3 regions of the Lactococcus sp. LG606 genome follow, and region 1 is predicted to be linked to each of the others. Evidence: predicted binding sites of a transcription regulator. Region 1 holds the regulator's gene; each other region holds the start of a gene.
What was found. Region 1 encodes Rex, which represses fermentation and respiration genes when NADH is low (regulators of the CRP and FNR family bind a similar motif). Its sites were predicted from a motif close to TTGTGAANTANTTCACAA; they were not measured.

Region 1 (3,289 bases):
CTATAAGAAATTCTTACAAGATGTATTTTAATACTTATAAAAAATTATAGTCAAACCTTTGGGTTATGATAAATATTATTTATAACAAATCGGAAAACTTGTGATAGAATATAAGGGTCAAAGGAGCGTTTAAACTAATGAACTTGCATGATTTCGAGTACTTTAATGCCTTAGGAGACTTGTTGTCTTTTACTGCTGTTTCTAATCATTTTGGAGTAAGTCAGCCGACAATTACCTATGCTGTAAAGAGATTGGAACAATATTATAACTGTAACTTAATATACAAAGATCCTTCTCACCGGACAGTTGTCCTAACAGATGAAGGAAAAATATTGAAGATTCATATCGAAAGTATTTTAGAAGAGTTGGCACTAACGCAAAGAGTCATCGAGCATTCTAAAAATCATCAAAATCATATTGGTTTTCCTCCTATCATTCGAGCAAAAATCCTGGCTCAACTCTTAAACGATAAGGATGCGATTAGCTTTTTATCGAAATTTGATTTAGTATCGGGTGGCTCGGAGGAACTTCTGGCCAAACTTATCTCCGGCACAATTGATTTTAGCCTTATAGGCAGTATTGCTCCCCTGATGCACCCCAACCTTTTTGTGAAGCTACTTTATCAACGCGAATTTTATATCTTTGTTTCTAAAGATAACCCACTTGCCTCACGTCAAGAAATTTCATTTAAAGAAGCTTTGGATTATCCTTTTATCCTGCTTGATGAAAGCTTTGTGCATATGGAAGCTTTCCAAAATTTAAATGAAAAATACAAGAAAAAAGCAAAAGTGCTCTTTAATTTTTCTGATATCCATACTATTGGCCAACTGGTCAACTCAAATGTTGGCATAACCTTGATGACCGATTTTCTTCCTTTTGCCGATATGGATAGTCTAATAAAGATACCACTAATACCTGAAGATAAGCAAATTTTTCATGTTCAATATGCCTATTTAAGAAGTACACTGCTCAATGAGGACTTGAAGGAATTGATTCGTTTGCTTGATGAGCTAAATGAAAAAATAAATTGAAGTGAAAAGAGAATTTTTCTCTTTTTTCTTTGTTAATTTTTCTCCATTTTTTTCACAAACTTTCGCCAACCGCATAATTCCGGAAAGAATTGTTTGACAAGCCCCCCTCAAAAAAGGTAAAATATTCACAAAGACTATGTAAAGGAGATAACATGGCTGGCTCCCAAGTTAATAAACAACTACCTAAGGCAACGGCAAAACGTTTGCCTCAATATTATCGCTTGTTCAAACTTTTAGTTGATGAACAAGTAACACGCACAAACTCACAACTTATTTCGGAAAAAATTGGTGTGGATGCAGCGACGATTCGTCGCGATTTTTCACTCTTTGGTGAGCTGGGACGTCGAGGCTATGGCTATGAAACACGTGCTTTACGTGATTTCTTTGGAGAATTACTCGGACAAGATCAAGAAACGCATATCGCACTCGTTGGAGTCGGTAACCTTGGACGCGCCCTTATTAATTATGAATTCCAAAACCGCAATAAAATGCGCGTTACCCAAGCTTATGATGTTCCAGAAAATCCACTCGTTGGTACAACAACTTCTACAGGTGTTCCTATCTACGACATCGCTGACTTCTCTAAAAATATTAAAAATTCAAAAATCAAAACAGCAATTATTTCTGTAAATAAAGAGAACGCTCAAGAAGTCGCAGACATCCTAGTTAAATCAGGTATCAAAGGTATTCTTAACTTTTCACCTTTGCGCTTGCAAGTTCCAGAAGACGTTGTCGTTCAGTCGATTGACTTAACGAAAGAACTACAAACTCTCTTATTCTTTATGTCAAATAAGGACATCAAATAAAACAAAAAAGCCTGATTTAAAAAATCACGCTTTTTTTTAATAGTTTCATCTTTTTATGAATATCACAAGTCAGATAAAAATTTACGATATTCTCTCGGAAAAAAACGCCGTATTTCATCAGAATTATAGCCAACCAGGTAATTATTTTCATCTAAAATGATTGGTGTTTTAAACAGTGACGTATTTATTTTGAGATAATACAGCGCACTGTGGAGCTTCATATCTGCTATTTTTTCCAACTCTTCTTCATTTTTAAGATTAACTCTTTCTGGATTTTTGATTAATTCATTTATCCCTTCTGTCGTTAGTATTAAAAGTCTCAGTAAATCATCTACAGTTATTTGACTTATGTTTTGCTTTTCAAAATTAATACCGTAACGTTCAAACCACATGAAAGCTTTTTGACTGGATTTACACTTGCTTCTATAATAAATTTTTAATATGCGCCACACCTCTTTACTATTGTATTTATTATTTGGAGATTAAATAAAATTAAGAAATAAGATAGGTAATACCAAGAGCAAAAAGAATGGAATCATTACTTGCATTGGATCTGAAATAATATGTGCTGCCAAATCCATTGAGAGCTGTTCAAAAGGAGATATGGGGCTTGTTTTTATCAAATTATCACCAGATACATTCCCAGTCATACTTAAATTCATTGTCTTACTGCTGTTATCATTTAAAGGACTCGTTTTTGTTAATCGTCCTTGAACTAAACGGCGATATATTGTACCCACATTTCCCTCACAGCGGATGAGTGTTAGGATTGGTGTTCCTTTAACATCGCTATTAACCACATCGACTTGTGTATCCTTTATGACTTCATTTTTAATCACTTGGTACTCATAAACATTCTGAAAATCAGTCGCATAGACTTTATCGCCTTTAACAAGGTTACTGATGCGATTAAAAAGAACATCGACATTTTTGTTTGTATTGACATTATAAATATTGTGTGCCAGAAGCACGTAGTTGCCTTTGCCTAATTTTTGTCCTTGCCGATATGTTGAAGCGCCGGTCATCAAATTTGTTTGACTTATCCCGGCCAATATGGGCAAGTTTACTTCTTCTTTTGGAATATAAAGCTTACCTATACCATTATCATTGACAGTCTGTTGCAGATTTTTCCTACTTTCAGCAAAATTAGTAACATTTACACTGGCAATTTTACTCTCATCATAATCAGCTTTGAGTATCTTATCTGGATTATAGGCGGACAATTCGTGTTGCTTTCCCACATTAATATTAGGTAAGGAGGATTGTGTTTGCATTCGGAAATAGCCGTAAATGGCGAAACCTAAAATAGAAATCATGATCACTAACATCACAACAAACATGCCACGTGTCACCATTATCAAATGACGAATACGTGTCATGGCTCGTGCCGAAATTTCTGGGTCCTTCTTCCGCGACTGTTTCAAGAAGATACGATACAGCAGAAAGAGAAGA
Region 2 (3,289 bases), 310 kb from region 1:
GTGAGACATATGTTACTCAGCGTACAGGTTGTTAGATTATTTATTATAAGTTTCATAAGTTACTAGGCCTTTCTATAGATGTACTTTGTGAATAAGATATGGCTGATACCATAGAAAAGAATACTGCAAGAGAGGAGTACAAGAGCACCAATCCAGAGGGAGTCTCTCTCAAAGAGAAAGTTCCCAGAAGTTGGCCAAGAATTTTCACCGTTGGAAAACTGCAAGACAGTATTAATGTTTAAGTAGGTTAAAGGGATCCATTTAACGATTGTTTTCATCGCTTCATGCGTATGGATAACAGAATAAGTGACCAGCAGTAAAGCGATAATCGCTGAAGGAATATAAGATTTTCTGATAAACTGTGAGAGGAGCTGTCCTAAACTTGTAATAAATAGGATGGCCAGAAGCAGATAGAGCAGGCGCCAGAGCAACTCCTCGCCCTGAAATACATCATAAATCGCCCCAACGACAAAGTTAGGAAAGTTCCAAGAGCCTATGCCAAACTGGAGTCCAGCGATGAGCGCAAAAACCAGCAAGGCAGAAAGAATAAGTAGGAGTACAAAGCCAGCAGGGATAAATAGATGTTGGAAATGAAGCATTTTTTTATCCTTTTTCATCAAATGGTAATAGCGCAAACCGTTTGGCATCTCCATTGCCAAGGTATCTCCACAGATAAAAGTCAGCAGGATTAGACCATAAAGTCCACCTAAGCCAATCAAAATATAGAGGGCAGCGCCGATGCTGGATGGGTTTACCCCTGGAGCTTGAGTAAAGTCTTGCCCACTGTCTAGGACTTGGTGGTACCATTTGGAAGTTGCCTTGAAATACTCATATCCCCCACCAAAAGGAATCTCTTCACCATTTTTTTGTGCTTCCTCTAACTTTTTAATTCTTTGTTCATTATAAAGGTTATCTAAACGCCAGAATTCATTGTAATTATTTACTTCTAATGCTTGAAGTTTTGCCTTATCTAATTTTAACTCATCATTGAGTTCTCTTAAGAGTTCTTCAGCGTTTTCTGGAGGATCTCCAGATTCAATAAAACTTTTGAGTTCCCTGATACTTTTTTCGCTGGCTTTGATATTTTCCTGTGTTGTATCTTCCAATCCTAAACCATTAGGGGGATGAGTTCCTACAGTTTTAAAAGCAACAAACTGAAAGATTAAGCCGATGAACAGTAAGGAAATCAGGACTTTATTTTTATTACTGCTTACAAATTTTTTTAGTATAAACATATTTTTTCCTCATGAAAAGAACGAAGGGAAACATATGCTATTTTCCCTCTCACCATTTTTTCATTTGCTTAGTAAGTATGATAAATGTAGTCTTGATAGTAACGCGTTCTGTTTCTGTTAAGATAGAGAGGTGTTACTCTGACTCTATAGCCATTTCTGACCCTTAATTCACGGTAATGTGTCTGTAGAAGACTTCCTCTGACATTGTATACTTTTTGTCGAACAACAGTTCCTACCCAGACTCGAGGTGCAGGCCTTTGAATGTCATTCGCTTGTACTAAAGCCGGACCTGACGTGAGTGCAAGAGCTGTGAGAGCAGTAATAAGCAGTTTTTTTAGTTTTTTGTTTGACATGTAATTTACTCCTTTTTCTATAAATATTGATGTTATATTGAGTGTTTCCTTTCAATGCCTAACATCTTTTTTGCCTTACACTATATAAGACGTAAATACATCTTACTTTTCACTAAAAATATACCTTGTAGAATATAAAACAAAAATATCTTATTATTCTAAAAAGACAGTTATTTTCCCTTTTCGTAAGTTAAGCGCTTTATTGATGATATATTTACTCTATAAATTTGAGTTGCATTGAAGGAGAAAAGAATGAAAATTGGTGTAGTAAAAGACTTGAAACAAGGGGAAGCACGAGTCGGAATGACGCCGGAAAATGTAAAAATTTTGGTAGAGGCCGGGCATACGCTATATGTCGAAAATAATGCAGGTTTTGGTGCTGGTTTTCCAAATGAGCAGTATATCGCAGCGGGAGCCAAGATAGTGGAACGTGAAGAAACATGGGAAGCAGAAATGATGGTTCGCGTAAAAGAGCCCTTAGAGGAAGAATATCAATACCTTAAAGAGGGACAAATAATCTGGGGATTTTTACATTTACCTGCAAATAAAGCTTGTGTTGAAAAAATGATAGAAATGAAGGTGACTGCTTTTTCGGCTGAAAATATCGCTACGGAGGGAACTTTTCCATTACTCAAACCCTTGAGTGCAATTGCGGGACGACGTGCCGTTAATATTGGACAATATTATCTGGAAAAACAACATGGGGGACAAGGAATTCTACTTCCAGGCATTCCCGAAAGTGGTATCGAGGCAGGACATATCGTTATATTTGGTGGTGGTACTGCAGCTGAAAATGCAGCAGATATTGCTTTGAGTATTGGTTGTTCCGTCCTTATTTTAGAGCTGAGTGATACACGTATTCAAGAGCTGGAAACGCGTTATGCGGGTAAAAAGCTGCAGATCGTCAAGTCAACAACCGAAGCACTTGAAGAGCACATAAAAAAAGCAGACGTTTTTATTTCAACAATTCTGATTCCTGGGGCTAAACCACCAAAGCTTGTGAAAGAGTATATGATCAAATCAATGAAACCAGGTGCTGTGATTGTTGATATCGCTATTGATCAAGGAGGGACGGTTGAAACTATTGATCACGCAACGAATCATGCAGAACCGGTATTTACAAGACACAATGTCATTCATTATGCAGTGCCAAATATACCAGGGGCAACACCTCGGACTTCAACTCTGGTAATGTCTAAAGGGAATATAGAATACTTGAAGCAGATTGCCGACAATGGTTTAGAAGAAGCACTTAATCTTAGTGAATCGCTTCGCTCTGGTATGAGTGTCTATAAAGGAACAATAGTGTCGCATGCGTTGGCTGATTCGATTGGGCTTCCTTATACAAAAATTAAGTAAAGATTATTGGGGCTTCCCAATGATCTTTTTGCTTGCATGAAAGGTATGGAAGCGTATAAACCTTGAAATATGATATAATGAGACAAAGATTATAAATAAAAGAACAGGAAGGTATTTGTTTGGCTAGACATTCCGTAGAATTTAAGTTGGAAAATCCAGAAGATGCAGTTTTACTTTTTGGTTCACAGGATAAAAATGCACAGTTGATTGAATCTCAACTTGCTGTTGATATAAACTATCGCGGAGAGCGCGTACAGATTTTTGCTGATAATGAAGTAGCGCCTGAGCAAGCACGTAAAGTTTTACAGGCTCTTTTAGTTTTGATTTCTCGTGGTTTACCTG
Region 3 (3,289 bases), 880 kb from region 1:
CAACCATTGCTACAACTGGGATTCCCAATTTTTGAGCTTCTTGGATAGCGATTTGTTCATTGTGTGGGTCAACAACGTACATCACATCTGGGATGCGAGGCATGTCAGCGATACCACCGATGAATTTTTCAAGACGTTCGCGTTCTTTGTTCAAAAGAACAACTTCTTTCTTAGGCAATACTTCGAAAGTTCCGTCTTCTTCCATTTTGTTGATTGATTTAAGGCGTGCTACACGTTTTTGGATAGTATTCCAGTTAGTGAGCATACCACCAAGCCAACGGTGGTTTACATAGTATTGACCAGCACGAAGTGCTTCTTCTTTAACAGCTTCTGAAGCTTGTTTTTTAGTACCAACAAAAAGTACTACAGCACCTTCAGATGAAGCGTTACGTACATAGTTGTAAGCATCGTCAACAAGTTTAACTGTTTTTTGAAGGTCGATAACGTGGATACCATTACGTTCTGTGAAGATGTATGGTTTCATTTTTGGGTTCCAACGACGAGTTTGGTGACCGAAGTGAACACCAGCTTCAAGAAGTTGTTTCATTGAAATAACTGACATATTAATGTCTCCTTTTAAAATAGTTTTTCCTCTTTTAACTGTCAGCCAATGCCGCTACACAAGTGCACTACGACACTGTCAAGTCAAAATGTGAAATTATTGCCCATAGACAACAGTACTATTATACACTAAACACTCCCTTATTGCAAGAGCTTGTTGTGTCATTTTGTTGGCTGTCCTATCTTCGCAAATTCCAAGAGATTTAGTTTCCTGAAAACGCTCATTTATGATAAAATAATTATACGAATATTAAATGTTAAAGGAGCCAAGATATGCGTGAAAAAATTCTAGTTGGCGGTTACACTAAGCGTGAATCAAAGGGGATTTATAGTTTTGACCTAGATATTGCAAAGGAAGAACTTTCTAATCTAACTGAAGTTGCTCATGTTCAAAATGCTACTTATTTTGCTTTGGACAAAACAAAACAGCACCTTTACACTTGTGCTGCAGATGAAAATGGTGGCGGTATTGCTGCTCTCAGCTATAAAAGAGGTAAAACAGAGCTTCTCAACTATGTTACTAGTGTTGGCGCACCTCTGTGCTATGTAGCCGTTGATAATAAACGTGGTTTTGTTTACGGTGCCAATTATCACTTAGGGGAAATCCGTGTCTACAAAATTCAAAAAGATGGGTCGCTTACCTTAACAGACACTGTAAAACATGAAGGCGAGGGATCAAAAGTACACCCTGGCCAAGAACGCCCTCACGTGCATTACACAGATCTTACACCTGACGGACGCTTAGTTACTTGTGATTTGGGTACAGATGAGATTACAGTTTACGATGTTGTTGGTGAAGAAGGCAAGCTCTCTCTTGTAAGCCTCTATCGTATGCCTGCAGGTACTGGAGTACGTCATCTTACTTTCCATCCCAATGGTAAGATTGCTTATGCTATTGGTGAGTTTTCTTCTACTGTAACTGTTCTCAGCTATAATGAAGAAAAAGGACGCTTTGCTGCACTGGAAACAATCAGTACTCTTCCAGTAGATTTTGAAGGCACAAAGAGCGCATCTGCTCTCCGTCTTTCTTCCGATGGTGCATTTCTTTATGCTTCAAATCGTGGACATAATTCTATCGCCATCTACAGTGTGAGCCCCTTAGGGACAAAGATAACTTTAGAAGATATTGTAAAAACTGAAGGGGAAACGCCCCGCGATTTCAATTTCAACAGTACAGAAGATTTTATTATCGTAGCACATCAAGATAGCGATAATATTAGTCTTTTCCGCCGTAATAGGAAAACAGGAATGCTCACACTTAAGCAAAAAGATTTTTATAGCCCAGAGGGCACATGTATTTTACCAACACTCTAATGAAAACCGCCCTTAAGGCGGTTTTTTTATCATTAAAATGCAGATAGTATTTTATCAAAAAAAGTTTGTGTGGTTTTACACAATATTATTTGACAGCACTTTCAAAGTTTGTTAAAATAATAACGTGATAAATTTCACAAAGGAGAAATTTAAATATGTCAAGCAAGAATACCAAAAAAGAACTAACAACCGCTGATAAAGCTGTACTTGCGGAAAAAGCAGAGCAATATACAGACGGTCTTGTCAAAAAAGCACATCAAGCCACTTTACAATTTGAAGGCTACACACAAGTGCAAGTAGATAAAATTGTCGCAGCAATGGCCTTAGCGGCAAGCGAACATTCCCTGGAACTTGCGCACGAAGCTCATAATGAAACAGGGCGAGGAATCGTTGAGGATAAGGATACTAAAAACCGCTTTGCTTCAGAATCTGTTTATAATTCAATTAAAAATGATAAAACAGTAGGAGTAATCAGCGAGAACAAAGTTGCTGGCTCAGTAGAAATTGCAGCCCCTTTGGGTGTGCTTGCAGGAATTGTACCAACAACCAACCCTACTTCTACAACAATTTTCAAATCACTTTTAACAGCAAAAACACGAAATGCTATCGTATTCGCCTTTCATCCTCAAGCCCAAAATTGTTCCTCTCATGCCGCACGTATTGTCTACGAAGCTGCCCTAAAAGCTGGGGCACCTGAGAACTTTATCCAATGGGTCGAAGATCCAAGTCTTTACAACACTACTGCACTTATCCAAAACCACGGTATTGCTTCTATTCTAGCTACAGGTGGACCCGGAATGGTTAATGCAGCACTCAAGTCAGGCAATCCTTCACTAGGAGTGGGAGCAGGTAATGGTGCCGTCTTCGTTGATGCTACTGCAAATGTGGATCGTGCAGTTGAAGACCTGCTACTTTCTAAACGTTTTGATAACGGCATGATTTGCGCTACCGAAAACTCTGCTGTAGTTGCTGCAGAAATTTACGATGAATTCCTCGAAAAACTTCAAGCTCACGGTGCTTACAATGTTCCAAAGGAAGATTATTCAGCCATCGAAAAATTTGTTTTTGTTGAGCGTGCGGGTGAGGGCTTCGGAGTAACTGGTCCAGTTGCCGGCCGTCCTGGCCCATGGATTGCTGAACAAGCAGGCGTAAAAGTACCTGAAGGAAAAGATGTTCTTCTCTTTGAATTGGAAGAAAAAAACATTGGTGAAGCTCTCTCTTCTGAAAAGCTTAGCCCGCTTTTGTCAATTTACAAATCTACCTCACGCGAAAATGGTACCGCCATCGTTCAGAAACTTTTGGCTTATCAAGGCGCTGGGCATAATGCGGCTATCCAGATAGGTGCACAAGACGATCCTTTTGTGAAAGAATATGCTGATGCTATTGGTGCTGCACGTATCTTAGTTAACCAACC

Region 2: J0J35_RS02380 (alanine dehydrogenase) is a predicted target of Rex. The motif match lies at 1,714-1,731, and genes of this name have one in related genera.
Region 3: adhE (bifunctional acetaldehyde-CoA/alcohol dehydrogenase) is a predicted target of Rex. The motif match lies at 1,998-2,015, and genes of this name have one in related genera.

What each region holds. Positions count from the first base shown of each region.
Region 1 is NZ_CP071301.1:762,284-765,572, forward strand. Features, by position in the region: gene J0J35_RS03755 (LysR family transcriptional regulator) at 138-1,031, shown strand; gene J0J35_RS03760 (redox-sensing transcriptional repressor Rex) at 1,184-1,837, shown strand; gene J0J35_RS03765 (ArsC/Spx/MgsR family protein) at 1,900-2,229, opposite strand; gene J0J35_RS03770 (class C sortase) at 2,320-3,289, opposite strand, start outside.
Region 2 is NZ_CP071301.1:453,566-456,854, forward strand. Features, by position in the region: gene J0J35_RS02370 (ATP-binding cassette domain-containing protein) at 1-56, opposite strand, end outside; gene J0J35_RS02375 (hypothetical protein) at 63-1,235, opposite strand; gene J0J35_RS02380 (alanine dehydrogenase) at 1,841-2,947, shown strand; gene J0J35_RS02385 (PhoH family protein) at 3,067-3,289, shown strand, end outside.
Region 3 is NZ_CP071301.1:1,645,619-1,648,907, forward strand. Features, by position in the region: gene rpsB (30S ribosomal protein S2) at 1-562, opposite strand, end outside; gene J0J35_RS08100 (lactonase family protein) at 835-1,875, shown strand; gene adhE (bifunctional acetaldehyde-CoA/alcohol dehydrogenase) at 2,031-3,289, shown strand, end outside.